One region of the Paenibacillus sp. FSL K6-1318 genome, then DNA from elsewhere that is predicted to be linked to it. Evidence: a T-box and tRNA genes for the amino acid it is inferred to sense, from the RefSeq annotation. Region 1 holds a T-box; the other regions hold tRNA genes.
What was found. The T-box of region 1 lies ahead of tyrS (tyrosine--tRNA ligase). A T-box ahead of a tRNA ligase gene usually reads a tRNA of that ligase, here a tRNA-Tyr.
Positions count from the first base shown of each region.

Region 2: it has a tRNA-Tyr gene. The T-box ahead of tyrS (tyrosine--tRNA ligase) is inferred to sense a tRNA for this amino acid. The anticodon was not compared.
Region 3: it has a tRNA-Tyr gene. The T-box ahead of tyrS (tyrosine--tRNA ligase) is inferred to sense a tRNA for this amino acid. The anticodon was not compared.

Region 1 is NZ_CP150270.1:3,988,982-3,998,389, forward strand. Features, by position in the region: gene NYE45_RS17530 (carboxypeptidase M32) at 1-444, opposite strand, end outside; gene NYE45_RS17535 (carbonic anhydrase) at 671-1,246, shown strand; gene NYE45_RS17540 (PadR family transcriptional regulator) at 1,419-1,985, shown strand; gene NYE45_RS17545 (hypothetical protein) at 2,084-2,590, shown strand; gene NYE45_RS17550 (YxcD family protein) at 2,596-2,874, shown strand; gene tyrS (tyrosine--tRNA ligase) at 3,014-4,276, opposite strand; T-box leader at 4,393-4,620, opposite strand; gene NYE45_RS17560 (DUF4375 domain-containing protein) at 4,720-5,169, opposite strand; gene NYE45_RS17565 (Imm63 family immunity protein) at 5,189-5,632, opposite strand; gene NYE45_RS17570 (YdiU family protein) at 5,790-7,259, opposite strand; gene NYE45_RS17575 (nucleobase:cation symporter-2 family protein) at 7,584-8,900, opposite strand; gene NYE45_RS17580 (NRDE family protein) at 9,114-9,408, opposite strand, start outside.
Region 2 is NZ_CP150270.1:5,617,732-5,627,139, reverse strand. Features, by position in the region: rRNA gene NYE45_RS25120 (16S ribosomal RNA) at 1-1,097, shown strand, start outside; rRNA gene NYE45_RS25115 (23S ribosomal RNA) at 1,511-4,439, shown strand; tRNA gene NYE45_RS25110 (tRNA-Asn) at 4,507-4,582, shown strand; tRNA gene NYE45_RS25105 (tRNA-Ser) at 4,586-4,677, shown strand; tRNA gene NYE45_RS25100 (tRNA-Glu) at 4,687-4,758, shown strand; tRNA gene NYE45_RS25095 (tRNA-Val) at 4,826-4,901, shown strand; tRNA gene NYE45_RS25090 (tRNA-Met) at 4,919-4,992, shown strand; tRNA gene NYE45_RS25085 (tRNA-Asp) at 5,020-5,097, shown strand; tRNA gene NYE45_RS25080 (tRNA-Phe) at 5,193-5,268, shown strand; tRNA gene NYE45_RS25075 (tRNA-Thr) at 5,289-5,364, shown strand; tRNA gene NYE45_RS25070 (tRNA-Tyr) at 5,374-5,459, shown strand; tRNA gene NYE45_RS25065 (tRNA-Trp) at 5,466-5,539, shown strand; tRNA gene NYE45_RS25060 (tRNA-His) at 5,570-5,642, shown strand; tRNA gene NYE45_RS25055 (tRNA-Gln) at 5,665-5,739, shown strand; tRNA gene NYE45_RS25050 (tRNA-Gly) at 5,744-5,818, shown strand; tRNA gene NYE45_RS25045 (tRNA-Cys) at 5,825-5,898, shown strand; tRNA gene NYE45_RS25040 (tRNA-Leu) at 5,905-5,983, shown strand; gene NYE45_RS25035 (methyltransferase domain-containing protein) at 6,153-7,079, shown strand; gene NYE45_RS25030 (helix-turn-helix domain-containing protein) at 7,414-9,408, opposite strand, start outside.
Region 3 is NZ_CP150270.1:309,994-319,401, forward strand. Features, by position in the region: rRNA gene NYE45_RS01385 (16S ribosomal RNA) at 1-260, shown strand, start outside; rRNA gene NYE45_RS01390 (23S ribosomal RNA) at 629-3,557, shown strand; rRNA gene rrf (5S ribosomal RNA) at 3,695-3,811, shown strand; tRNA gene NYE45_RS01400 (tRNA-Ile) at 3,871-3,944, shown strand; tRNA gene NYE45_RS01405 (tRNA-Ala) at 3,980-4,055, shown strand; tRNA gene NYE45_RS01410 (tRNA-Asn) at 4,057-4,132, shown strand; tRNA gene NYE45_RS01415 (tRNA-Glu) at 4,137-4,208, shown strand; tRNA gene NYE45_RS01420 (tRNA-Val) at 4,215-4,290, shown strand; tRNA gene NYE45_RS01425 (tRNA-Met) at 4,311-4,384, shown strand; tRNA gene NYE45_RS01430 (tRNA-Asp) at 4,410-4,487, shown strand; tRNA gene NYE45_RS01435 (tRNA-Phe) at 4,505-4,580, shown strand; tRNA gene NYE45_RS01440 (tRNA-Thr) at 4,601-4,676, shown strand; tRNA gene NYE45_RS01445 (tRNA-Tyr) at 4,686-4,771, shown strand; tRNA gene NYE45_RS01450 (tRNA-Lys) at 4,782-4,857, shown strand; tRNA gene NYE45_RS01455 (tRNA-Leu) at 4,864-4,944, shown strand; tRNA gene NYE45_RS01460 (tRNA-Gly) at 4,955-5,029, shown strand; tRNA gene NYE45_RS01465 (tRNA-Arg) at 5,037-5,113, shown strand; tRNA gene NYE45_RS01470 (tRNA-Leu) at 5,131-5,209, shown strand; tRNA gene NYE45_RS01475 (tRNA-Pro) at 5,217-5,290, shown strand; tRNA gene NYE45_RS01480 (tRNA-Gly) at 5,301-5,371, shown strand; gene iolD (3D-(3,5/4)-trihydroxycyclohexane-1,2-dione acylhydrolase (decyclizing)) at 5,766-7,631, shown strand; gene iolE (myo-inosose-2 dehydratase) at 7,696-8,598, shown strand; gene iolC (5-dehydro-2-deoxygluconokinase) at 8,790-9,408, shown strand, end outside.

The sequences.
Region 1 (9,408 bases):
AATAAACTCCTGTTTGAGCTTAACGATATCTGTCAGATAAGGTGAGAAGCCTGCGAAATCGCTGTTATGCTTGGCATCTTCCCATGCTGTTTCGGACTTAGCCGTGAGCACGGTATACGCTTGTACTTTCTCAGGTGGTACGGACTGACTGCGATCATATTCTTTCTTGCAATCCTCAACCAAACGACGATCTATATCTTCGAGTTGTTCCAATACTGCTGGAGTAGTTAATGCATCCAGGTACGTCTTCATGTCAGCAGAAGTTTGCAGCTTGAATGCCTCGGTGGACAACATACCTAGCGTCTCTGATCGAGTTGGAACGCCTTTTTTCGGCGCACCTGTGCGCAGATCCCAGTGAAGCAAACCAATGGCTTCATGATAGCTCTTAATTTTACGAGCCAAATTACGGAAGGATTCCAAATGTTCTAGTGTTTGTTTATCCATTGTTATCGTTCACCTCTTCAAAAAAAATGTTATACCCTATTGATGATACTTTTCCCATTGCGTATAATCAACTTTTAACAGAGGCAATTTGCATTATTCTCCTAAAAAGGTTGGAGTAATGTGATTTGCTGACCGTGATATACTAATAAAGCAAAGGCGCGTAGGACAAGCTGCATCAAATGCAAGTGGCCGTGCTCGTCGTATTGGATAACAGGAGGCAATGGACATGAACAACATTCAAGAGATTTTGGCTTACAACAAATCATTTGTCGAGACTAAAGAATACGAAAAGTATACGGCTGGCAAGTTTCCAACCAAAAAGATGGTTATCATCACTTGTATGGATACACGTTTGGTGGAAATGCTGCCCAAGGCCATGAATCTGAAGAACGGTGATGTGAAAATCATCAAAAACGCTGGCGCGATTATCTCTCAGCCTTTCGGTAGTGTAATGCGTAGTGTGCTTGTCGCCATCTATGAACTGGGTGCAGATGAAGTTCTGGTTGTTGGACATACGGAATGTGGTATGGCTTCCCTTCACGCAGAGACCATGATTGGACATATGGTTGAGCGTGGTGTATCGGAAGAAGTCATGACAACCCTGGAGAATTCTGGAATCCGTTTACAAAAGTGGTTGCGCGGGTTTGACAGCGTCGAAGAAGGGGTAAAACATACTGTGGAAGTGATCAAGAAGCATCCTCTACTTCCTCCCAATGTACCCGTCCACGGCATGGTTATCGATTCTGCTACAGGTGAGCTTGATCTTGTCGCTGAGGGGTATGGACAACAGGCATCTCTCTAAATGGTTTGGAGTGCGGACCTTATGGTTCGCACTTTTTTTGTCTAAATTGAGGCAGTTGTTCTGTCAGGTTGTCAAACCATACAGTTTCAGTGTACACTTTTATGAAAGCGGTCAAAGAAAGCAAATTTGTTTATTTTCTCTGACCCAGCCCTAATATTAAGGAGACATGTGCATGAACATACTTTCCTACGGATTGCTCGGGCTGCTTACCCGCGAGGAGTCATCGGGCTATGATCTGATGCTGAAGATTCAGCCGCATTGGCAGGCGAAGCACAGCCAGATCTACCCGCTCCTGTCCAAGATGGAAAACGATGAGTTATTGGCCTCCCGCTGGGTACAGCAGTCTGACAAACCGGACAAGAAAATGTACGCAGTTACGGAAAAAGGCATTGAAAAGCTCTTGGAATGGATGATTACTCCTGTTACCGCGCCCGTTACACGCGATGAATTTAATTTGCGTATCTTGTGTGTTGGCATTGCGGAAGATGGAAGCATGAGACGCATTCTAAATGAGCGTAAAAGCTGGTTTATGGAACGCATTCGTTATTTCGAGGATTTGAAATCACGTATACCTCTGGATAATCTTCGTGTAGGCAACCGAGATTTTGGAAGCTACATCCTGGTACAAAAAGGGTTAATGCATGCGCAAACAGGCCTGGAATGGTGTCATTGGGTTACCCAATTGCTTGATGGCCAAGCTGCAATTCAAGACCCAAGTCCAAGCGTTTCAGAAATTTAATAAAATTTGAAACGTTCCTGCAAGTTGACCGTATTACATGAGTAAGGCCCATTTTTGGGCGATTCAAACAAATTAATCGGGGGGTTACGATCTTTACAATGAAGAAAAAATTTGGAGTTAAACATCTAATGATGGTATTTATGGCCTTTACATTATTGTTCGCAACAGTGGGAGTAACGAATCCGGATTCTGCGGATGCAAGACGTGGTGGCGGATTCAAATCCGGTACGAAAAGTTATACTAACACACCTAAGAAATCCGACTCCAACAGTAACGTGAATCAATCCAATTCCGGTACTAACTCCGGTACTGGTGCAGCTGCAACTCGTGGTGGTGGATTCTTCGGCGGTGGCGGCGGCTTCATGAAAGGCATGATGCTTGGTGGTCTTGCTGGTATGATGTTTGGTGGATTGTTCGGTGGCATGGGCGCCCTGGGTAACATCCTTGGATTGCTCGTAAACGTTGCCGCAATTATGTTGATTGTTATGCTGGCTATGGCACTCTTCAGAGCCATCTCCAACCGTCGTAAACCTGCAGCGGATGGCCGTTATGACCGTCGCAATGATGATCGTGATGATGACCGTAACAGAAACGGACGGTACTAATCTCTATGGTTCTGAGCATGGATGAAATTGTGAATGCAATCTGTATTCATATGGCAGAACGTAAGGGTGTACGTCCAACCGATGTGAACGTAGAACTGAGCTGGGAAGAAGATACAGGTTATTCCGCTGAAGTTTGGATTCAAGGCCGCAGTCAATATCTGGTGGAGTCCAATATGATTGAAGCGATTCTTCGCTACCTGCACAGTGAATACAACATTCGGGCGTACCGTGAGAACGTGCGACTTGATCTGGATGAAGAGATCACAGCCATCGTTAATCAATAATATAGGTCAAGCAATAACGTTATACAAAAGACCGTCTCCGCTCTGTCGCTTGACAGAGATGGAAGACGGTCTTTTTGCTTCTGTATACGTGTGTGGTGTAGTCTGAAACGTTTCCGTATTTCGTTCTAATACTCAGACACTATGATTGGAGTTTAACCAGGCTGTAGTTCTTTTTACCTTTACGGATAATGATGAATTTACCGCCAATGGCATGCTCTGCCGACACCGTGAATTCAAGCTCCGTGATTTTCTCACCATTCATGGAAATTGCACCTTTGGTGACATCCTCACGCGCCTGGCGCTTCGATGGCTCCAGACCCAGATCCACGAGCCAGTCCACGATATTTTTCGCTTCGCCATCCGTTTCAAATGTTGGCATTTCCTTGAAACCCTGCTCGATTTCATCTGCTGTCAGGGAACGGATATCACCACTGAACAGCGCCGCTGTAATACGCTTAGCCTGTTCGAGCATTTCTTCGCCGTGAACGAATTTTGTCATTTCTTCCGCGAGTGCCTTCTGTGCTTCACGTTTATGTGGCTCTGTCTCTACCTTTTCAGCCAAAGCTTCAATTTCTTCTTTGCTCAGGAAGGTAAAGTATTTCAAGTATTTAATGACATCACGGTCATCTGTATTAGCCCAGAACTGGTAGAACTCAAATGGTGTCGTTTTGTTCGGATCAAGCCAGATTGCGCCGCCAGCTGTTTTACCGAATTTGGTTCCATCGGATTTGAGCATCAGCGGAATGGTCAGACCGTACGCTTTCGCTTCAGATCCTTCTTTTTTGCGGATCAAGTCGAGACCGCTCGTGATATTACCCCATTGATCAGAACCGCCGATTTGAAGCTGTACATCCTCGTTCTGGAACAGGTGCAAGTAGTCGAGTGATTGAAGAATCTGGTAGGAAAACTCGGTGAACGAGATTCCGCCTTCCAGTCTGCTCGCAACGACATCCTTGGCCAGCATCGTGTTGAGGTTAAAGTTTTTGCCATAGTCACGCAAGAATTCGATGACATTGATTTTGTGTGTCCAATCGTAGTTGTTCACCATACGGACCTGATTATCACCTTCAGTTACGAAGAGTTTCTTCATCTGTGCTGTCAGTGCATCCACATTCTCCTGCACCTGCTCCATTGTTTGCAAAGAACGCTCTGCCTGGCGTCCACTTGGATCACCAATCGTACCTGTAGCTCCACCAATCAGAATGACTGGACGATGTCCTGCCAGTTGAAAACGTTTGAGCATCATGAATGGAATGAGATGTCCGATATGCATGCTATCCCCCGTAGGGTCAACGCCGCAGTACAAGGAAACGGATTTCGTTTCAGTCAACTCACGCAGTCCCTCTGCATCTGTCTGCTGGTTAATGGCGTCACGCCACTGTAGTTCATCAATAATATTCATTCGTATAACCCCTTTTCTATCCTCAAGATTCAGTCATGATCTACGTTAAATTACAAAATTACACGCTGGAACGGCTTTTTTGGACACAAAAAAATCGCCTCCTTGTCTTCATTAGACACAGGGACGATTATCATAACCGTGGTACCACCCAAATTGCATGGACAACACGTGACCTTAACACGCTATCCATACCACTTTTGGCAATATATCGTTTGCCCTTCCGCTTGGCATTACCCAAGTACTCCAGAGTGTAATTCGCAGCCCTTGTATGTATCAGGTTCCATCAACCCCTGACTTTCTGTAACAGGGACAAAGCCGCTACTGCGCTCTATCAACGTGATTCATGTATTCAATTTATAGCAAGTATAGCCGAACGTTTGAGTCATTGCAAGGCCAAGTATGCAATCTTTCAACAGAGCTATGGATGCATAGTTAAAACCAGCTTATATAGTCATCATGTTCAATTTTCCGTGATAATAACCATAGGCCTTCTCCGCGATCTGATCCTCATTGCTCCAAAATTGCTGATCCAACGTATCTAAATGCTGCTCTTGTTCCGGTGTCAGAAATTTAGGAATATCCCACAGTTCAGTAAGCCGTTCATCCTCTTCCAGGTGCTCAATGCAGCCGTATGCTGATGTTACAATCTCCAACACTTGAGTCGCACCAATGGTATGTAATGCCCGTAACGCGTAACGGTATACCTCTTCCCCCCAGTTACAGAAAAACTGAATAAAACCACCATTAAAGACATCCGCCTCTAACAGCCATAAAGCAGCAATGTCCTGCTCGTTCGAAGTCAACGAAGCCCAGCCCTGTTCAGATTCATTCTTTTTTTCGACAAATAACACAGCATAGTCATACCATACATCATTAATATCTTGCTCGCTCACGTAACACACCTCATTTTATTTATTTCATGCCCTCTAACTCCTGACGTTTACCCGTCTGATGCCAATGTAAATACGGATCACCGATCTGCTGGAAGGCTTCCTGAGCACCCCTGTTTAGTTCCGTCATCACTTCATTTGTGTCGTTCAAATGCGTCTGTTTATTATCCACGCCATATCTTTCCAACAACCCCACATGCGTCGCGGTGAAAATAATATCCTCCAGCAGCCAATAGATGACCTCATCTGGCTGTTTCACCCGTTTCTCTAACGAGACGAGACCACGTTCGTATATTCGAACGATATACGTATCTTTTCCACACTCTACATAGGGGACACCATCCGATTTAAAGTTCTCAAACATACGGTTAACATAGTTCTGCATCTGTTCCCTACGGAAAGCTGTTCGCTCTAACAACTCTAAAAGGATCTCTGCCAGTTGTTGTTTGCTTAACATGTTGGACATCACCACACCTGCCAATATCAGTAAATCACTTCTTCTCTAATTATTACATGACAATCTCCGAATTCAATGCCAATGTTGGATATTAACGTCGATAACAGTGTGAAAAAATGAAAAAGCTGCCCAAGGCAGCCTCTTCTTCTTCTTTCATACTGTTCAATCAGGTCCCACAAAAAGTCTGATACGAAGTATTACATTGTGCTGGTAGTTCAGCATATTCAGCCTGTTCAGGTGAATGCTTGAATGGATCTGAAAGAACAGCCAAAAGCTTCTCCATCACGCTAAGATCTCCATGATTCTCTGCTCGCTCAAGCGCTTCTTCGACCCGATGATTGCGAGGAATGACGGCTGGATTGCTTGTTCTCATCAACTGCTTAGAGACTTCCTTCTCCCCTTGCTGACTATCCAATCTTGATTGCCAACGCGCATGCCATTCAGCAAATTCTGTCGTGCCAGACAACGTTGTCCCTTCCAACGTATCAAAGGTCAATGCCAGGAACGTATTTGTATAATCTGCTCCATGCTTCTCCATGAGTTCAAGAAGGTCCTTGATCAGGGCTTCATCTTCGGCCTCTTCATCTAACAAGCCCAGTTTGGAACGCATGCCCTTGAGCCAATGATAATGGTACAATTCAGAAAATTGCGCGATAGCATCCTGAGCGATTTGCACGGCCTGTTCTTCGTCTTCATGCAGCAGAGGTATAAGTGTCTCGGCAAAACGTGCCAAATTCCATCCACCAATATATGGTTGATTCCCATAAGCATAACGACCTTGTTTGTCAATAGAGCTAAATACGGTTGAAGGATTATAAGCATCCATAAAGGCACATGGCCCGTAATCAATAGTTTCTCCACTAATCGCCATATTGTCCGTGTTCATCACGCCATGAATGAAACCAACACGCTGCCACTGAGCTACGAGTGCCGCCTGCCGCTTAATTACTTCCTGAAGGAGCAGAAGATAGCGATTTTCCGCTTGAGCGACATCAGGAAAATGTCGATGTAACGTGTAATCAGCCAACGCCCGAAGATCATCAATAGACCCCCATCTGGCTGCGTACTGAAAGGTTGCTACTCGGATGTGACTGGAAGCCACACGGGTCAAGATAGCCCCAGGCCGTTCTGTTTCGCGAATAATGTTTTCTCCTGTTGATACCACAGCCAGACTGCGTGTCGTTGGGATACCCAGTGCATACATTGCCTCACTAATGATGTACTCACGCAACATGGGTCCAACAGCAGCTCGTCCATCCCCTCCACGGGAGTACGGTGTTCTACCTGAACCTTTCAGCTGGATATCCACTCGCTCGCCTTGTGGCGTAATCTGTTCTCCCAGCAGCAAAGCCCGTCCATCACCAAGCATGTTAAAATTGCCGAATTGATGTCCTGCATAAGCCTGCGCCAGAGGCTCGGCTCCTTCCGGAATCGAATTACCTGCAAAAATTTTTGCTCCTTCATCACTGTCAAGAGACTCCACATCCAGTCCTAAGCTGGATGCAAGCAGTCTATTGAAAATGATCAGCTTCGGTGATTCAACCGGAACCGCACCCTGACTTGTAAAAAAGGGTTGCGGTAGCTGCGCATAACTATTGTCCAAATTCCAGCCTTTGTTCAATGTTTCTTGTTGCATGGTGATCACAACTCCTTTTCTGTACCCAAGGGATAAACCCCAGGTTTTATTTTAGCCTTGTGAACCAATGCTCATTTATGTAGTCGCATGGAAATTCAATGTAGAGAACATCTAAAATGTTCTTGATGAAACTTTAGCATATTTGCATTCCTTTTGCATTCCTCTTAAGTAGTAACTTTGATAAACTGCCCACCTATCGTTCTTTCCGCACAAAAAAATCCAAGAGGTTCTTTGCAAGTGGAGTCATTGAATCTCATTCCACTGCCCAGAAAAAACCCCTTGGATCTGTTCCCTTTACCTATGCAACGCCGGATAATACAAGAATTACGTGTGCGCTTCCTGTGCCTGTACAGGCTGTACTGGCAAGCTCTTATTTTTGAAACCGAGGTTAAAGAAGACATTAAGCAGGATGGCTGATAAACTTCCGGTGATAATACCATCGCTCACAATAATACGAATGCTTTGGGGAAGCTGTGCAAACAGATCCGGTACAGCGGTAACACCAAGTCCAAGTGAAACGGAGCAAGCCACGATCAACAGATTGGATTGTTTGGCGAAATCGACGTTTTGCAGCATTTTGATCCCGGATGAGACGACCATTCCGAACAATACGACAGTCGCTCCACCTAATACAGCACTCGGAATAATCGTTGCAAAAGCAGCAACCTTGGGAATAAGTCCGAGAAAGACCAGAATGCCTCCGGCTGCAACCACCACATTAGTCGTTTTTACCTTGGAGAGCTGAACCAAACCGACATTCTGAGCAAAAGTATTGTATGGAAAGGCATTGAATATGCCACCTAGAACAAACGCAAGACCTTCTGCGCGATATCCCCGTGCCAAATCTTTTTCGTTGATCGGTTGATCACAAATTTTACTCAAAGCCATAAACACACCTGTTGATTCGATAATAACTACCGTACCTACAATGATCATTGTAATAATGGGGCCGATTTCGAAGGTTGGCCATCCAAAGTAGAAGGGTTGGGGCAAATGGAACCAGGAGGCTTCCTGTACAGCGGCAAAGTTCACTTTTCCCATGAAAGCTGCGATGAGGGTCCCCACGATAATACCCAGGAGAACAGCCAGGGATTTAACAAAACCACGAGCATATCGATTCAGAATAAGAATAAAAAGTAATACGCCAAAGGAAAGAGCCAAATTATCCAAGCTTCCGAAATTCTCGCTGTTTGCTCCACCCGCCATGTTTTTAATACCGGTTGGGATCAGTGCAAGACCGATGATGGTTACCACTGTACCTATCACGACTGGTGGAAAAAATTTGACAATTTTGCTGAAAAATACGGCAAAGATGACGATAAATAACCCGGCTGCAATGATCGACCCATAAATGGCGGGAATTCCGTATTGCGATCCAATCGCAATCATGGGTGTGACCGCTACAAAAGAGCTTCCGAGCACCGCTGGCAAACCTATACCCAGATACTTCCCTTTTCGCGCCTGAAGCCATGTTGCAATCCCGCACGTTAACAGGTCAATGGATACCAGATACGCCAACTGCTCTGCAGTCAAATTTAGTGCTCTGCCCACAAGCAAAGGTACCAGAATTGCTCCCGCATACATCGCGAGTACGTGCTGAACCCCCAGTGAAAAAATTCTCATCTTTTTGGTTTCTTTCATCCCACGTTGCCCCCCTGAAATTAGAATCAACCGAACCGCTGCAAAATCATGTTATGTTGATTCACATTATATAAACTATTCAGGGAAGTTCCATGATTCATAACATAGAATTGTTATAAGAGATAAAGAGCCCAACTAAAATTGGGCGTGTTGTACAAAGGGTAATCTCAAATCGTTTATATCGCGTCATATTATCTAACACTTTATATATTCTCAGCTTGTCCAGTTGAGAGGCTTGATGTTAAAACGCTGCTCCATAACCTCTCCGTTCTGATGAACCCTCTCCGTGAAAAACACTTCTTCTCTGGTCATCAGGACAACGGATGAAGCTCTGGTTCCATAGTCAAATTTTTCACTCTTAACAAATATGGGAGAAAGCAAACGTTCCCATTCCAATGGAACACCTGTATGGGGTAGAAGTTCATCCACTGAAGAATCTGCAATTTGCAGCAAACCTAATATTTGTTCTGTCAGGGTACCTTCGTCCTCCCCGTTGATGATTTTCTCC
Region 2 (9,408 bases), 1.6 Mb from region 1:
GAAGAACGCTTGGGAGAGTAACTGCTCTCAAGGTGACGGTACCTGAGAAGAAAGCCCCGGCTAACTACGTGCCAGCAGCCGCGGTAATACGTAGGGGGCAAGCGTTGTCCGGAATTATTGGGCGTAAAGCGCGCGCAGGCGGTCATTTAAGTCTGGTGTTTAATCCCGGGGCTCAACCCCGGATCGCACTGGAAACTGGGTGACTTGAGTGCAGAAGAGGAGAGTGGAATTCCACGTGTAGCGGTGAAATGCGTAGATATGTGGAGGAACACCAGTGGCGAAGGCGACTCTCTGGGCTGTAACTGACGCTGAGGCGCGAAAGCGTGGGGAGCAAACAGGATTAGATACCCTGGTAGTCCACGCCGTAAACGATGAGTGCTAGGTGTTAGGGGTTTCGATACCCTTGGTGCCGAAGTTAACACATTAAGCACTCCGCCTGGGGAGTACGGTCGCAAGACTGAAACTCAAAGGAATTGACGGGGACCCGCACAAGCAGTGGAGTATGTGGTTTAATTCGAAGCAACGCGAAGAACCTTACCAGGTCTTGACATCTGAATGACCGGTGCAGAGATGTACCTTTTCTTCGGAACATTCAAGACAGGTGGTGCATGGTTGTCGTCAGCTCGTGTCGTGAGATGTTGGGTTAAGTCCCGCAACGAGCGCAACCCTTATATTTAGTTGCCAGCATTTCGGATGGGCACTCTAGATAGACTGCCGGTGACAAACCGGAGGAAGGTGGGGATGACGTCAAATCATCATGCCCCTTATGACCTGGGCTACACACGTACTACAATGGCCGGTACAACGGGCTGCGAAATCGCGAGATGGAGCCAATCCCAACAAAGCCGGTCTCAGTTCGGATTGCAGGCTGCAACTCGCCTGCATGAAGTCGGAATTGCTAGTAATCGCGGATCAGCATGCCGCGGTGAATACGTTCCCGGGTCTTGTACACACCGCCCGTCACACCACGAGAGTTTATAACACCCGAAGTCGGTGGGGTAACCGCAAGGAGCCAGCCGCCGAAGGTGGGATAGATGATTGGGGTGAAGTCGTAACAAGGTAGCCGTATCGGAAGGTGCGGCTGGATCACCTCCTTTCTATGGAGAATCGTTTCCTGCAACGGAAACATTCAAATAAGCAGGTTCTCAGAACCTGCAATAGCGATTCATTTTGGTTCATCACTTCGGTGTGGATGAAATGAAGAGCACAACACTCACTCGTTGCTCAGTTTTGAGAGCTCAAACTCTCAAACAGCTTGCTTTTGCATGGAGCTTGTTCTTTGAAAACTAGATATCGAAACGAAACAAACGCGAATTAGAACATTCCTTTAAGGGATGAATACTTGTTCGGTTCAAGTAACCGATCAACAATCATCCTAGCTGAACTTGTGTTAAACAAGTCAAGTGTATAAAGGTAGTTAAATTGCTTTTGCGATGGTATTGAATGGGAGCGACTTTTGGCTTTGCGCAAGCAAAACAAGGGAAGCGAGCAGTCAAAACCGGAGCAATATGGTTAAGCTACTAAGAGCACACGGAGGATGCCTAGGCGCTAGGAGCCGATGAAGGACGTGGCGAACAACGAAACTGCCTCGGGGAGCTGTAAGCAAGCTTTGATCCGGGGGTGTCCGAATGGGGAAACCCAGCTGGGGTAATTTCCAGTTACACCTAACTGAATACATAGGTTAGTGTGAGGCATACCAGGGGAACTGAAACATCTAAGTACCCTGAGGAAGAGAAAACAATAGTGATTCCGTCAGTAGCGGCGAGCGAACGCGGAGAAGCCCAAACCAGAGAGCTTGCTCTTTGGGGTTGTGGGACGTCTCACATGGAGTTACAAAGGAACCGGTTAAGCGAAGAGGTCTGGAAAGGCCCGCCAAAGAAGGTAAAAGCCCTGTAGTTGAAAGTCTGTTCCCTCCGAGACGGATCCCGAGTAGTGCGGGGCACGTGAAACCCCGTATGAATCCGGCAGGACCATCTGCCAAGGCTAAATACTTCCTAGCGACCGATAGTGAAGCAGTACCGTGAGGGAAAGGTGAAAAGCACCCCGGAAGGGGAGTGAAATAGAACCTGAAACCGTGTGCTTACAAAAAGTCAGAGCCCGTTTTAGGGGTGATGGCGTGCCTTTTGTAGAATGAACCGGCGAGTTACGTTCCCGTGCAAGGTTAAGGTGAAGAGCCGGAGCCGCAGCGAAAGCGAGTCTGAATAGGGCGAATTAGTACGTGGACGTAGACCCGAAACCGGGTGATCTACCCCTGTCCAGGGTGAAGGTGCGGTAACACGCACTGGAGGCCCGAACCCACGCATGTTGAAAAATGCGGGGATGAGGTGGGGGTAGCGGAGAAATTCCAATCGAACTCGGAGATAGCTGGTTCTCCCCGAAATAGCTTTAGGGCTAGCCTCGGAAAACAGAGTCGTGGAGGTAGAGCACTGATTGGGTGCGGGGCCCGCAAGGGTTACCAAGCTCAGTCAAACTCCGAATGCCATAGACTTACTTCCGGGAGTCAGACAGTGAGTGCTAAGATCCATTGTCAAAAGGGAAACAGCCCAGACCATCAGCTAAGGTCCCCAAGTGTGTGTTAAGTGGGAAAGGATGTGGAGTTGCACAGACAACCAGGATGTTGGCTTAGAAGCAGCCACCATTGAAAGAGTGCGTAATAGCTCACTGGTCGAGTGACTCTGCGCCGAAAATGTAACGGGGCTAAACACACCACCGAAGCTATGGCTTGATGCTTTGCATCAGGGGTAGGGGAGCGTTGTATAAGGGTTGAAGGTGTACCGTAAGGAGCGCTGGACATTATACAAGTGAGAATGCCGGTATGAGTAACGAAAAGATCAGTGAGAATCTGATCCGCCGAAAGCCTAAGGGTTCCTGAGGAAGGCTCGTCCGCTCAGGGTAAGTCGGGACCTAAGGCGAGGCCGAAAGGCGTAGTCGAAGGACAACAGGTCGAAATTCCTGTACCACCGTAAGCCGTTATGAGCAATGGGGGGACGCAGTAGGGTAGTGACGCAGACTGATGGATGTCTGTCCAAGCAGTAAGGCTGATGTGTAGGCAAATCCGCACATCATTAAGGCTGAGCTGTGATGGGGAGTGAAAATTACAGTAGCGAAGGTCATGATCTCACACTGCCAAGAAAAGCCTCTAGCCAGGTGATGGTGCCCGTACCGCAAACCGACACAGGTAGGCGAGAAGAGTATTCTAAGGCGCGCGGAAGAACTCTCGTTAAGGAACTCGGCAAAATGACCCCGTAACTTCGGGAGAAGGGGTGCCCCGGTAGTGTGAATAGCACGAGGGGGCCGCAGTGAAAAGGCCCAAGCGACTGTTTAGCAAAAACACAGGTCTGTGCGAAGCCGTAAGGCGAAGTATACGGGCTGACGCCTGCCCGGTGCTGGAAGGTTAAGGGGAGTGGTTAGGGAGCAATCCCGAAGCTGTGAACCGAAGCCCCAGTAAACGGCGGCCGTAACTATAACGGTCCTAAGGTAGCGAAATTCCTTGTCAGGTAAATTCTGACCCGCACGAATGGCGTAACGACTTGGGCGCTGTCTCAACGAGAGATCCGGTGAAATTTTAATACCTGTGAAGATGCAGGTTACCCGCGACAAGACGGAAAGACCCCATGGAGCTTTACTGCAGCTTGATATTGAATTTGGGTACGATCTGTACAGGATAGGTGGGAGCCTTTGAAGTGGGAGCGCAAGCTTCCATGGAGGCAACGTTGGGATACCACCCTGATCGTATCTAGGTTCTAACCTGGTACCGTAATCCGGTGCGGGGACAGTGTCAGGTGGGCAGTTTGACTGGGGCGGTCGCCTCCTAAAGAGTAACGGAGGCGCCCAAAGGTTCCCTCAGAATGGTTGGAAATCATTCGAAGAGTGCAAAGGCATAAGGGAGCTTGACTGCGAGACCTACAAGTCGAGCAGGGACGAAAGTCGGGCTTAGTGATCCGGTGGTACCGCATGGAAGGGCCATCGCTCAACGGATAAAAGCTACCCTGGGGATAACAGGCTTATCTCCCCCAAGAGTCCACATCGACGGGGAGGTTTGGCACCTCGATGTCGGCTCATCGCATCCTGGGGCTGAAGTAGGTCCCAAGGGTTGGGCTGTTCGCCCATTAAAGCGGTACGCGAGCTGGGTTCAGAACGTCGTGAGACAGTTCGGTCCCTATCTGTCGTGGGCGTAGGAAATTTGAGAGGAGCTGTCCTTAGTACGAGAGGACCGGGATGGACGTACCGCTGGTGTACCAGTTGTTCCGCCAGGAGCACCGCTGGGTAGCTATGTACGGACGGGATAAACGCTGAAAGCATCTAAGCGTGAAGCCCCCCTCAAGATGAGATTTCCCAGTATGTAAGACCCCTTGAAGACGACGAGGTAGATAGGCTGGGGGTGGAAGTGCAGCAATGCATGGAGCTGACCAGTACTAATCGGTCGAGGGCTTATCCAATTTGCAAGTGATAACTCGCGTGTTTCGTTTCGAATCTAGTTTTCAGAGAACGATCTCTGAAGCATATTCCCTGATAGCTCAGTTGGTAGAGCACTCGACTGTTAATCGAGTTGTCACAGGTTCGAGCCCTGTTCGGGGAGCCATATGGAGAGGTGTCCGAGCTGGCCGAAGGAGCACGATTGGAAATCGTGTAGGCGTCACAAGCGTCTCGAGGGTTCGAATCCCTCTCTCTCCGCCATAATATTAAGGCCCGTTGGTCAAGGGGTTAAGACACCTCCCTTTCACGGAGGTAACAGGGGTTCGAATCCCCTACGGGTCATAATAACTTCAAAAAAAGAAGTTGATTTTTACAACAAGATTATGGTATGATCATAAATGTGTTGTTCGGAGGCTTAGCTCAGCTGGGAGAGCATCTGCCTTACAAGCAGAGGGTCGGGGGTTCGATCCCCTCAGCCTCCACCATATAACCTTTATAACGACGCGGGGTGGAGCAGCCCGGTAGCTCGTCGGGCTCATAACCCGAAGGCCGCAGGTTCAAATCCTGCCCCCGCAATTGAACTTTCCTTTGAGAAAGTGATATGGAACCGTGGTGTAGTTGGCCTAACATGCCTGCCTGTCACGCAGGAGATCGCGGGTTCGAATCCCGTCGGTTCCGCCATTTAATCTTTACATGAGGCAAACTGTTCACTACATCTGCTGTATGGCACTGATGCCCTATATAAAGTGTAAGGAAATGAGATTAGACTTTATTATGGCTCGGTAGCTCAGTCGGTAGAGCAGAGGACTGAAAATCCTCGTGTCGGCGGTTCGATTCCGTCCCGAGCCACCATTTTTAAAACAATTTAATATGCCGGTGTAGCTCAACTGGTAGAGCAACTGACTTGTAATCAGTAGGTTGGGGGTTCAAGTCCTCTCGCCGGCACCATGTAATCCTGGAGGATTAGCGAAGTGGCCAAACGCATCAGACTGTAAATCTGCTCCCGTACGGGTTCGGTGGTTCGAATCCATCATCCTCCACCAGTTTTTAGGGGCATAGTTTAAAGGTAGAACAACGGTCTCCAAAACCGTTGGTGTGGGTTCAATTCCTGCTGCCCCTGCCAATTAACTTTTTTGAAACTTAACTTTTTGTGGCGATCGTGGCGAAGTGGTTAACGCACCGGTTTGTGGATCCGGCATTCGGGGGTTCAATTCCCCTCGATCGCCCCTTTGTTTTTTAAATTTTTAATGGGGATTAGCCAAGCGGTAAGGCAACGGACTTTGACTCCGTCATGCATAGGTTCAAATCCTATATCCCCAGCCATTATGCGGAAGTGGCTCAGCGGTAGAGCATCGCCTTGCCAAGGCGAGGGTCGCGGGTTCGATTCCCGTCTTCCGCTCCAAAATATGGCGCCATAGCCAAGTGGTAAGGCACAGCTCTGCAAAAGCTTTATCCCCAGTTCGAATCTGGGTGGCGCCTCCAGTATATGCCGGCGTGGCGGAATGGCAGACGCGCTCGACTCAAAATCGAGTGGGAAACCGTGGAGGTTCGAGTCCTCTCGCCGGTATATTGAATAGTCCTACAGATTGCGTAAGCAATTTGTAGGACTATTTTTATTCTATAAAAAAAACGATTTTGTATAGTAAGAAAAGTGAGACGTTAATAAAGATTGACGTATGAATTTATTCGGTATATTGTAGATAAGTGAAGTCTTTAATGCAAAGGAGTGAAGCAGAGTGACTATTGGAAAAAATTTATCGGATAACGACCTGTTATTTAATCTTTCTGTGTGGGAAGAGGCATGGAAGAATCGTCCGAGAAGTTCAAAATATAAGAAGAAAAGCGCACCATTTAATACAGAAGAAGCTTTTGAGCGGTGGGCCAGAGACTATCACGCACAGTCGTTTACTGAAGAAGGAAAACATCGGTCTGAGCGTATTATGGGCTGGCTTGAGAACCAGGGGGTGGAGTTCGCAGGGTTATCCATTTTGGACATTGGAGCCGCTTCAGGCATATTCACCATTCCTTTTGCAGAAAAAGGAGCAAGTGTGACCGCAGTTGAGCCTTCTGAGTTACTTGTCTCCCTTATGAAAGAAACAATACCTTCAGCTCTGGAACCCAAAATCGAAATTGTAAAAGAACGATATGAGGAAATCTCTATTCAGGATAAAGGCTGGGAGAAGAAATATGACTTTGCATTTGCATCCATGTGTCCAGCAATGTCGGATTGGGAAACGATTGAGATGGCGATCAACTGTGCCCGGAAGTATGTGTATATAAGCACTATGGCGGGACAGAGGGAACACACACTAATGGATGAACTTAAGGGTGTACTGGGTGTAACTTCTTCATATAAGGCCGGTGATATGGGATATATTCAACAGTTGCTGTATTTGAAGGGTTATTCATACACCATGATCATTACGAGAGAAGTTAACTCATTTGAAGTACCGGTGGAAGAGGTTATTGAGAAGCTGCCAGAATGGCTTAATACGTATGAGTTACCAACAGACGAGGATTCACTCAGACTGGCTGAGAAGTACATCCGGGATACATACAAGGGGAGCAAGGTGACTTTTTCACGCGGAGCAAGGTTTGGTAAAATTTTGATTCAACTGGAACAGCCAAATATGAAAACAGTCAGTACTAAGGATAAGCGATAAATCGTATAAGCTTGTTACGTGCTCTAAGGATCAGGAATCGAGACGGACAACATAGTCCAACGTCTAAGATGGTGCTAGGGAGCATCACACTGCCATACAAGAAATTCACGTGTGAAGCATATGTAGTTAAAGTTAAATTCACAAAAAAAGAGGGAGCAGGATAATTGCTCCTTCTTTTTTATAAATCCAATAAGGCTTCGAGCGCATTGAACTAAACAGTCGACTACTTGGAGCTGTAGAGCTGGATCAAGGAACTGCATATGAGATAAAACCAACGCTAGATTCAAATTCGAGACAACGGAAAAACGAAACATGAAACCACGAAACACGTAGTCTACTTTCTGTTCGACACTTCTGCTTTCTGCTTACGTTCCCGGTACTGCCCGGGGGTGATTCCTTCCCATTTACGAAATGATCGGATGAAATTTTGTGGGTTGTTGTATCGAAGTCGTGCTGCGATATCTTTTACCGTCAGATCACTTTCGTCCAGCCATTTTTTAGCGATGTTAAATCGGTACTTGGTTAGATATTCACTAAATGCACAGCCTGTCTCTTTGCGGAAAACACTACTTAAGTAGTTAGCATTGTAGTGAAGCTTCATAGCACATTCCTCTAGCGTCAGATCCTTATCATAATCTTGATGAATCATGGCAATCATCTTCTCTGATATATGTTGGTACTGGGCATACTGTCTTGCTTTAAAAACCTGGATGATAGGCAAGATGACTTGATGATTAAACCAATCCTCTACTTCAGCCGCGTACTGCAAACCATGAAGCTCATGAAACATCGATCCATGGCTTTTGGAGATCTGTCCGAGTCGTATACCGGATTCCTGAGTCATTTGCAAAATATGCGTCAGCAGCCTGGTAAGGGCCACCTGATATTCCTCTGGTGTACACTCCATACCAAAGATTACTTCCAGGGCCTGATGCAGAAGAGCAGAAGCCTGGACTTCGTCCGCACTTTGAATAGCTTGGATCAAGGTATATTCCAAAGATTCCGGGTAGGTCATAGACCAAGTGGGAGCGTAATGATCTATGTTCTCATATTGAAAGATAATGCCTGTCCCCAGCTTCATCCGATGTTTTAATGCTTCCATGGCTTCTGTGTAAGCCTGAGGGATGTGATATAGGGAGCTGTGCGGTTGGCTGAAGCCTATACTGACCTGAAGAGCTAGAATTTCATCAATCTGTTGTTGTAACTGTTCTGTTAATACATATAGCTGCTGTGAAAAAACAGAGTGATCCTGTTCAACGGTGCCAATCACCGTGACTACTGTATGTTCCAGCACAATAGGAAGCAGTTGTTGGTTACGCACAACCGTTTCCTCCAATATATTTTGAATAGCGAATAATAAGAGGTCACGATCATTTGCAGTATACTTTGTGTGATTAACGAGATCGGCCTGAAGTGTAATAACAGCAATTTGTTGCCATTCATTGACCTGATGCGTATAGCCATATTCATTCAGAGTGTCAGGAAGAGTATGAATAGGGCTCTTGCCCTGGAACAGATTCATCATAAAATGAGTGCGAATCTGCAACAGATGCATATTTAGTGTGTTCTCCAGTTGGGAGCGAGAGGCAGATAATTGTGAAACACCTGCTCTGATCTGTTCGAATTCATCATACAGTTGTGGTGATTGCTGAGCGAGAGTGCTCCCCTCTTTGGACAGCCAGTTGTCACCAAGTTGGGTTAAAAGTGTACGGATTGGGATATGCATTCGTTTGGAGCCGAGCCATGCGAGCAGTAATGAAAGTAAAAGCAAGAAGATACTGATATACAAGGTGTGTAATCCGATATCGATATATTCTTGTGTCAGAATGTTGGTAGGTGAGATTAGAACATAAGTCCATCCTTTTAAGGTAGAAGGGCTATATGTCAGGGAATAATGTGTATCGGCGATCTTGACTTCCCGTTCTTCAAAGCCCGTTGAAAATGTGATGGATGATAGTTTACTTATGTGGTCCCCCGTATCCCGATCCGCTAATCCAATTGCAGACAACGGTTGTCCAATGTATATAGGATCGGGATGGACCAAGATACGTTGTTCTCGATTTAAAATGATCAGTCCTGAGGCAGCGTTGCCTATGGAGGCTTCTCCTAATGTATTCTGCAAAGAGCATGCAGGAATTCCGGCAATCAAGGCAGCATCGGAAGACGTATTCAGATTCGGAATAGACCTCGCAAGGGCAATATGATAAATACAGCCTGTTCCGGGCGTACGCTCATCATTACTAAACACCGATGAAGGGGAGAGCTGCCATCCGGAAGTTAGCGTATCCGCTATCAAATCCTTCATGGGAAGTGCCAATGGAAAATCGGT
Region 3 (9,408 bases), 3.1 Mb from region 1:
CAACAAAGCCGGTCTCAGTTCGGATTGCAGGCTGCAACTCGCCTGCATGAAGTCGGAATTGCTAGTAATCGCGGATCAGCATGCCGCGGTGAATACGTTCCCGGGTCTTGTACACACCGCCCGTCACACCACGAGAGTTTATAACACCCGAAGTCGGTGGGGTAACCGCAAGGAGCCAGCCGCCGAAGGTGGGATAGATGATTGGGGTGAAGTCGTAACAAGGTAGCCGTATCGGAAGGTGCGGCTGGATCACCTCCTTTCTATGGAGAATCGTTTCCTGCAACGGAAACATTCAAATAAGCAGGTTCTCAGAACCTGCAATAGCGATTCATTTTGGTTCATCACTTCGGTGTGGATGAAATGAAGAGCACAACACTCACTCGTTGTTCGGTTTTGAGAGCTCAAACTCTCAAACAGCTTGCTTTTGCATGGAGCTTGTTCTTTGAAAACTAGATATCGAAACGAAACAAACGCGAATTAGAACATTCCTTTAAGCTGAACTTGTGCAAACAAGTCAAGTGTATAAAGGTAGTTAAATTGCTTTTGTGATGGTATCGGGTGAGAGCGACTTTTGGATTTGGACGTAGTCCAAACCAAGGGAAGCGAGCGACCGAAACCGGAACAAAATGGTTAAGCTACTAAGAGCACACGGAGGATGCCTAGGCGCTAGGAGCCGATGAAGGACGTGGCGAACAACGAAACTGCCTCGGGGAGCTGTAAGCAAGCTTTGATCCGGGGGTGTCCGAATGGGGAAACCCAGCTGGGGTAATTTCCAGTTACTCATAACTGAATACATAGGTTATGTAGAGGCATACCAGGGGAACTGAAACATCTAAGTACCCTGAGGAAGAGAAAACAATAGTGATTCCGTCAGTAGCGGCGAGCGAACGCGGAGAAGCCCAAACCAGAGAGCTTGCTCTTTGGGGTTGTGGGACGTCTCACATGGAGTTACAAAGGAACCGGTTAAGCGAAGAGGTCTGGAAAGGCCCGCCAAAGAAGGTAAAAGCCCTGTAGTTGAAAGTCTGTTCCCTCCGAGACGGATCCCGAGTAGTGCGGGGCACGTGAAACCCCGTATGAATCCGGCAGGACCATCTGCCAAGGCTAAATACTTCCTAGCGACCGATAGTGAAGCAGTACCGTGAGGGAAAGGTGAAAAGCACCCCGGAAGGGGAGTGAAATAGAACCTGAAACCGTGTGCTTACAAAAAGTCAGAGCCCGTTTTAGGGGTGATGGCGTGCCTTTTGTAGAATGAACCGGCGAGTTACGTTCCCGTGCAAGGTTAAGGTGAAGAGCCGGAGCCGCAGCGAAAGCGAGTCTGAATAGGGCGAATTAGTACGTGGACGTAGACCCGAAACCGGGTGATCTACCCCTGTCCAGGGTGAAGGTGCGGTAACACGCACTGGAGGCCCGAACCCACGCATGTTGAAAAATGCGGGGATGAGGTGGGGGTAGCGGAGAAATTCCAATCGAACTCGGAGATAGCTGGTTCTCCCCGAAATAGCTTTAGGGCTAGCCTCGGAAAACAGAGTCGTGGAGGTAGAGCACTGATTGGGTGCGGGGCCCGCAAGGGTTACCAAGCTCAGTCAAACTCCGAATGCCATAGACTTACTTCCGGGAGTCAGACAGTGAGTGCTAAGATCCATTGTCAAAAGGGAAACAGCCCAGACCATCAGCTAAGGTCCCCAAGTGTGTGTTAAGTGGGAAAGGATGTGGAGTTGCACAGACAACCAGGATGTTGGCTTAGAAGCAGCCACCATTGAAAGAGTGCGTAATAGCTCACTGGTCGAGTGACTCTGCGCCGAAAATGTAACGGGGCTAAACACACCACCGAAGCTATGGCTTGATGCTTTGCATCAGGGGTAGGGGAGCGTTGTATAAGGGTTGAAGGTGTACCGTAAGGAGCGCTGGACATTATACAAGTGAGAATGCCGGTATGAGTAACGAAAAGATCAGTGAGAATCTGATCCGCCGAAAGCCTAAGGGTTCCTGAGGAAGGCTCGTCCGCTCAGGGTAAGTCGGGACCTAAGGCGAGGCCGAAAGGCGTAGTCGAAGGACAACAGGTCGAAATTCCTGTACCACCGTAAGCCGTTATGAGCAATGGGGGGACGCAGTAGGGTAGTGACGCAGACTGATGGATGTCTGTCCAAGCAGTAAGGCTGATGTGTAGGCAAATCCGCACATCATTAAGGCTGAGCTGTGATGGGGAGTGAAAATTACAGTAGCGAAGGTCATGATCTCACACTGCCAAGAAAAGCCTCTAGCCAGGTGATGGTGCCCGTACCGCAAACCGACACAGGTAGGCGAGAAGAGTATTCTAAGGCGCGCGGAAGAACTCTCGTTAAGGAACTCGGCAAAATGACCCCGTAACTTCGGGAGAAGGGGTGCCCCGGTAGTGTGAATAGCACGAGGGGGCCGCAGTGAAAAGGCCCAAGCGACTGTTTAGCAAAAACACAGGTCTGTGCGAAGCCGTAAGGCGAAGTATACGGGCTGACGCCTGCCCGGTGCTGGAAGGTTAAGGGGAGTGGTTAGGGAGCAATCCCGAAGCTGTGAACCGAAGCCCCAGTAAACGGCGGCCGTAACTATAACGGTCCTAAGGTAGCGAAATTCCTTGTCAGGTAAATTCTGACCCGCACGAATGGCGTAACGACTTGGGCGCTGTCTCAACGAGAGATCCGGTGAAATTTTAATACCTGTGAAGATGCAGGTTACCCGCGACAAGACGGAAAGACCCCATGGAGCTTTACTGCAGCTTGATATTGAATTTGGGTACGATCTGTACAGGATAGGTGGGAGCCTTTGAAGTGGGAGCGCAAGCTTCCATGGAGGCAACGTTGGGATACCACCCTGATCGTATCTAGGTTCTAACCTGGTACCGTAATCCGGTGCGGGGACAGTGTCAGGTGGGCAGTTTGACTGGGGCGGTCGCCTCCTAAAGAGTAACGGAGGCGCCCAAAGGTTCCCTCAGAATGGTTGGAAATCATTCGAAGAGTGCAAAGGCATAAGGGAGCTTGACTGCGAGACCTACAAGTCGAGCAGGGACGAAAGTCGGGCTTAGTGATCCGGTGGTACCGCATGGAAGGGCCATCGCTCAACGGATAAAAGCTACCCTGGGGATAACAGGCTTATCTCCCCCAAGAGTCCACATCGACGGGGAGGTTTGGCACCTCGATGTCGGCTCATCGCATCCTGGGGCTGAAGTAGGTCCCAAGGGTTGGGCTGTTCGCCCATTAAAGCGGTACGCGAGCTGGGTTCAGAACGTCGTGAGACAGTTCGGTCCCTATCTGTCGTGGGCGTAGGAAATTTGAGAGGAGCTGTCCTTAGTACGAGAGGACCGGGATGGACGTACCGCTGGTGTACCAGTTGTTCCGCCAGGAGCACCGCTGGGTAGCTATGTACGGACGGGATAAACGCTGAAAGCATCTAAGCGTGAAGCCCCCCTCAAGATGAGATTTCCCAGTATGTAAGACCCCTTGAAGACGACGAGGTAGATAGGCTGGGGGTGGAAGTGCAGCAATGCATGGAGCTGACCAGTACTAATCGGTCGAGGGCTTATCCAATATGCAAGTGATAATTCGCGTGTTTCGTTTCGAATCTAGTTTTCAGAGAATGATCTCTGAATATGCGCTGAACCATTCATCCACACAGTCGTGTCGGACCGAATGGAACGCGAACGCATTTGTTACACAAATGCTCGTTTGGTGGCGATGGCGGAGGGGTTCCACACGTACCCATCCCGAACACGACCGTTAAGCCCTCTAGCGCCGATGGTACTTGGACCGCAGGGTCCTGGGAGAGTAGGACGCCGCCAAGCGATTTCCCTTTGGGGTATTTTTTTTGCCCCCCTTGCCAAGGAATAAGGGATATATATTAGGGCCCTTAGCTCAGTTGGTTAGAGCGCACCTCTGATAAGGGTGAGGCCGGTGGTTCGAGTCCACCAGGGCCCATAGCAAGACCACAACAATGAAATATACCAGTGTATGGGGCCATAGCTCAGCTGGGAGAGCGCCTGCCTTGCAAGCAGGAGGTCAGCGGTTCGATCCCGCTTGGCTCCACCATTCCCTGATAGCTCAGTTGGTAGAGCACTCGACTGTTAATCGAGTTGTCACAGGTTCGAGCCCTGTTCGGGGAGCCAGTAAGGCCCGTTGGTCAAGGGGTTAAGACACCTCCCTTTCACGGAGGTAACAGGGGTTCGAATCCCCTACGGGTCATAATATGGAGGCTTAGCTCAGCTGGGAGAGCATCTGCCTTACAAGCAGAGGGTCGGGGGTTCGATCCCCTCAGCCTCCACCATATAACAACTTTTATAACGACGCGGGGTGGAGCAGCCCGGTAGCTCGTCGGGCTCATAACCCGAAGGCCGCAGGTTCAAATCCTGCCCCCGCAATTAACTTTCCTTGAGAAAGTACTATGGAACCGTGGTGTAGTTGGCCTAACATGCCTGCCTGTCACGCAGGAGATCGCGGGTTCGAATCCCGTCGGTTCCGCCATTTTTTTAATTAAGTAAGGCTCGGTAGCTCAGTCGGTAGAGCAGAGGACTGAAAATCCTCGTGTCGGCGGTTCGATTCCGTCCCGAGCCACCATTTATAACACCATGTAATATGCCGGTGTAGCTCAACTGGTAGAGCAACTGACTTGTAATCAGTAGGTTGGGGGTTCAAGTCCTCTCGCCGGCACCATGTAATTCTGGAGGATTAGCGAAGCGGCCAAACGCATCAGACTGTAAATCTGCTCCCGTACGGGTTCGGTGGTTCGAATCCATCATCCTCCACCAGTTTTTCTATGAGTCATTAGCTCAGTTGGTAGAGCACCTGACTTTTAATCAGGGTGTCGAAGGTTCGAGCCCTTCATGACTCACCATTATATGCGCGTGTGGCGGAATTGGCAGACGCACTAGACTTAGGATCTAGCGTCTTTGACGTGGGGGTTCAAGTCCCTCCACGCGCATCCCTTATTTGCGGAAGTGGCTCAGCGGTAGAGCATCGCCTTGCCAAGGCGAGGGTCGCGGGTTCGATTCCCGTCTTCCGCTCCAATATTTTGCGCCCTTAGCTCAGCTGGATAGAGCGTTTGACTACGAATCAAAAGGCCGGGAGTTCGAATCTCTCAGGGCGCGCCATTATAACTTCATATTTTGCCGGCGTGGCGGAATGGCAGACGCGCTCGACTCAAAATCGAGTGGGAAACCGTGGAGGTTCGAGTCCTCTCGCCGGTATAGATAACGGGATGTAGCTCAGCTTGGTAGAGCACCTGGTTTGGGACCAGGGGGTCGCATGTTCAAATCGTGTCATCCCGATTGTTGTTATGCGGGTGTAGTTCAATGGTAGAACTTTAGCCTTCCAAGCTAATAGCGTGGGTTCGATTCCCATCACCCGCTTAAATATTGAAAAGAAAGAGATGGTGAGTACCATCTCTTTCTTTTTTTGCATTCATAGATATATTGGTGAATGTAGTATACGAAGATCACAGAATATATGGTTCGCTGGCATGTACCAGCATGTTGTATCCCATCCTCACAACAGATCCCTTCTCTCATAACTCTTAGTAATTGTGGAGAGCTCTCAAATGGAACAGGTCTAACACAACACATCTTACAACACTAAATCTAAGCTTCTTTATCACATTTTATAAAAACGCTTACAAAAATAGCTTGCGTAAATCATCAGCCTGTAATACCATATCAATTAAGCGCTTAACCTTTAGGGGTAAGGCGCTTAAACTTAACTTAGATTAAGCGCTTAACCCGTAGAGGAAAGGATGGCGATCATTTCATGATAACAATTCGACTGACGATGGCTCAGGCATTGCTTCGATACCTGGATCAGCAATATATCTCGGTTGACGGGGTGGAAACCAAGTTTGTGAAGGGGATCATCGGTATTTTTGGACATGGCAACGTAACAGGCATTGGAGAAGCGCTGGAGCGTAGTCCCGGAAGCCTGACGTATATGCAAGGGAAGAACGAACAAGGTATGGTGCATACGGCAGCAGCCTATGCCAAGCAGAAGAACCGCAGACAGATCTATGCATGTACAACATCCATTGGACCTGGTGCTTTGAATATGATTACGGCGGCAGCTACCGCAACGGTGAACCGGATTCCGGTTTTATTGCTTCCTGGAGATAACTTTGCTACACGGGAACCGGACCCGGTACTACAGCAGCTGGAAGTAAGCAGTGACTATACAATTTCAGCTACTGATCCATTCAAAGCCGTCAGTAAATACTGGGATCGCATTGTTCGTCCCGAACAGTTGATGATCGCTGCTACACAGGCCATGCGTGTGCTAACCGACCCAGCAGAGACCGGAGCAGTAACACTCGCACTGCCACAGGATGTGCAGGCAGAGGCGTACGATTATCCGGAATCGTTCTTTGCCCGCAAAGTACATTATCTGGATCGTCGCCCGCCGGTACAGGCAGCTATTGAACGGGCAACGCAGCAGATTGCTCGCGGTAGAAAGCCGCTGCTCGTTGCAGGCGGCGGCGTATTGTACTCTGAGGCGTCCGTTCAATTAGTGGAGTTCGCCGAAGCATTTGGTATTCCGATCGCCGAGACGCAGGCGGGTAAAAGCGCAGTCTCTTGGGACCACCCACTGAATGTGGGGGCAATCGGGGTTACAGGTTCTCTAGCAGCCAACAGGCTGGCGAGAGAAGCGGATGTGGTGATCGGCGTCGGTACCCGGTTCTCGGATTTCACGACGGCGTCCCGCTCTGCTTTTCAACATCCAGAAGCTTCATTCATCAACATCAACTTGAACAGCATGGATGCCGCCAAGTTAGGCGGAGAAGCCATTCTGGCCGATGCACGTGAAGGGTTGCAGGCTTTACAAAAGGAATTGCAGCAAAGACAATACCGCAGTGCATATGGCGCATCCGAAGTCGCTGACCTCCGAGTTGAGTGGAATGCAGAAGTGGATCGGCTGTATGCAGCACAACATGAAGCTGGACTCGCGCAGACCACAGCAGTCGGCGTGGTTAACCGGACGATTGATCCATCCTCCGTCATTGTGTGTGCGGCAGGCAGTCTGCCAGGCGATCTGCATCGTTTGTGGCGTGCGGCTGAACCAAAGACGTATCACATGGAGTATGGATTCTCCTGTATGGGGTACGAGGTAAGTGGAGCGTTCGGAGCAGCACTTGCCGAGCCGGATCGTGAAGTGTACGCGATGGTAGGGGATGGCAGTTATCTGATGCTACATTCGGAGTTTGTGACCAGTTTGCAGGAACAGAAGAAGATGACTATTTTATTATTTAATAACAATGGATTCCAGTGTATTCATAATTTGCAGCGGGAACATGGTAGTGATGGGTTCGGCAATGAGTTCCGTTATCGGGAATCAGAAAGCGGACGATTGACCGGGGACTACATGCCAATGGACTTTGCAGCCCACGCCCGAAGCATGGGAGCCAAATCCTATAGAGCGGAGACAGCAGAACAGCTGGAACAGGCACTCCGAGATGCGAAGAATGAAACGGTGAGTACGTTGATTGAGATTCCGGTTGTGCCTGGGACCAATGCAGGTGGATACGAGTCATGGTGGAATGTAGGTGTACCAGAAGTATCTGCCGAGGAAAAGGTAGTTCGTGCTCATCATACGATGCAAGCCAACCGTGCCAAAGCAAGACCTATTTAATCTGATTTTGAGCACTGCATTCCGAGTGAACCACAATGTTGAACGACAAAGGAGACGTGGAGCAATGAGCAAGCTGCCATTCCAGCTTGGGATTCATCCGATCAATTGGGTCGGTGAAGATGTGAAAGAGCATGGTGATGCGACAACGTGTGCACAGATTCTGGATGACATTCAGCGTCTTGGGCTGACAGGTACGGAGATGGGACGAAAATATCCAACCGATCCTGCTATATTGCGTGAGGAATTGAGTAAAAGGAATATCAATCTGGTCTCCCAGTGGAAATCGGTGCTGTTCTCCGATCCGGCGTATCGTCAGTCGGAGCTGGACAGTTATCGCAGACATGCGGAATTTCTACAATCCATGGGTAGTAAGGTGATCAGTACGGCGGAGGTAGGTGGTTCACTTCATTTTGATCCAAGACGGACACCGAATGAAAAAGAAGTGCTCAGACTCAGTGAATCGGAATGGCATATCCTCGCTGAAGGATTAAACGAAGCAGGAGCTATTGCCCGTGAACATGGGTTGAAGCTTACGTACCATCATCATGGAGGTACAGTGGTAGAACAACCGGATGAGATCGACCGACTGATGGAGCTAACCGATCCTTCTCTCGTGTATCTGCTCTATGACACAGGTCATGCCTACTATGGCGGAGCTGATCCACTTGAACTGCTGCGCAAACATTATGATCGGATCGCTTATATCCATCTGAAAGATATCCGCCCACATGTGCTGGATGAAGCACGCGCGGAGCAGTCTGATTTTGTCGGCTGTATTCGTAGAGGGGTGTTCACCGTACCAGGGGATGGATGCATTGACTTTGCTCCTATTCTGCAAGAACTGATCACACGAGGATACGATGGCTGGGCGATGCTTGAGGGAGAGCAGGACCCGGCGATTCATAACCCGTATGAGTATGCCAAACGCTCCTTGAACTATATGAAGTCCTTATACCAACACAGCTGATACAGGCATAGCGATGGGAAGAGGACCATACCCATGAAGTGAAATAGGATGAAGACCAGCAAGAGTATAACGTTACGATTGGAAAATAAAACTGACTTACTCTAGCCGTTTACTGATCCTCAAGATCGTAACTAGTCTAGATATCCATATACAACATGTAAAATCCCACCACAGAAAGGGGCTCACATGCAATGACTTACGTATCCTTTCCCGTATCCAGGAAGAAGGATTTCACCGCGATTGGCCGACTGTGTATCGACTTGAATGCCAATGAGATCAATCGCCCGATGGAAGAGACGATGACGTTCACAAAATATGTGGGCGGATCTCCAGCCAATATTACGATTGGCATGTCCAGGCTGGGTATGGAGACGGCATTTATCGGTAAGATCGCGGGCGACCAGATGGGCAGATTCATCCATAGCTATCTGGAGAAGAACGGCATCGACACATCGAATGTGGTTACAGATGACACCGGAGCAGTAACCGGGCTTGCTTTTACCGAAATCAAGAGTCCAACCGATTGCAGTATCCTGATGTACCGGGACAATGTAGCTGATCTGTTATTACAGGCGCAAGAGGTGCAGGAGCAGTTGATCGCTGACTCCAAAGTGCTGCTAATCTCAGGCACAGCCCTCGCGCAGAGCCCATCCCGTGAAGCCGTATTACAGGCACTAACGTATGCGAAAAAACATGGCACAGTTATTGTGTTTGATCTGGACTATCGTCCATACACATGGACATCGGACGAAGAGACAGCGGTCTATTATAACCTCGCAGCCGAGAAATGCGATATCATCCTTGGCACAC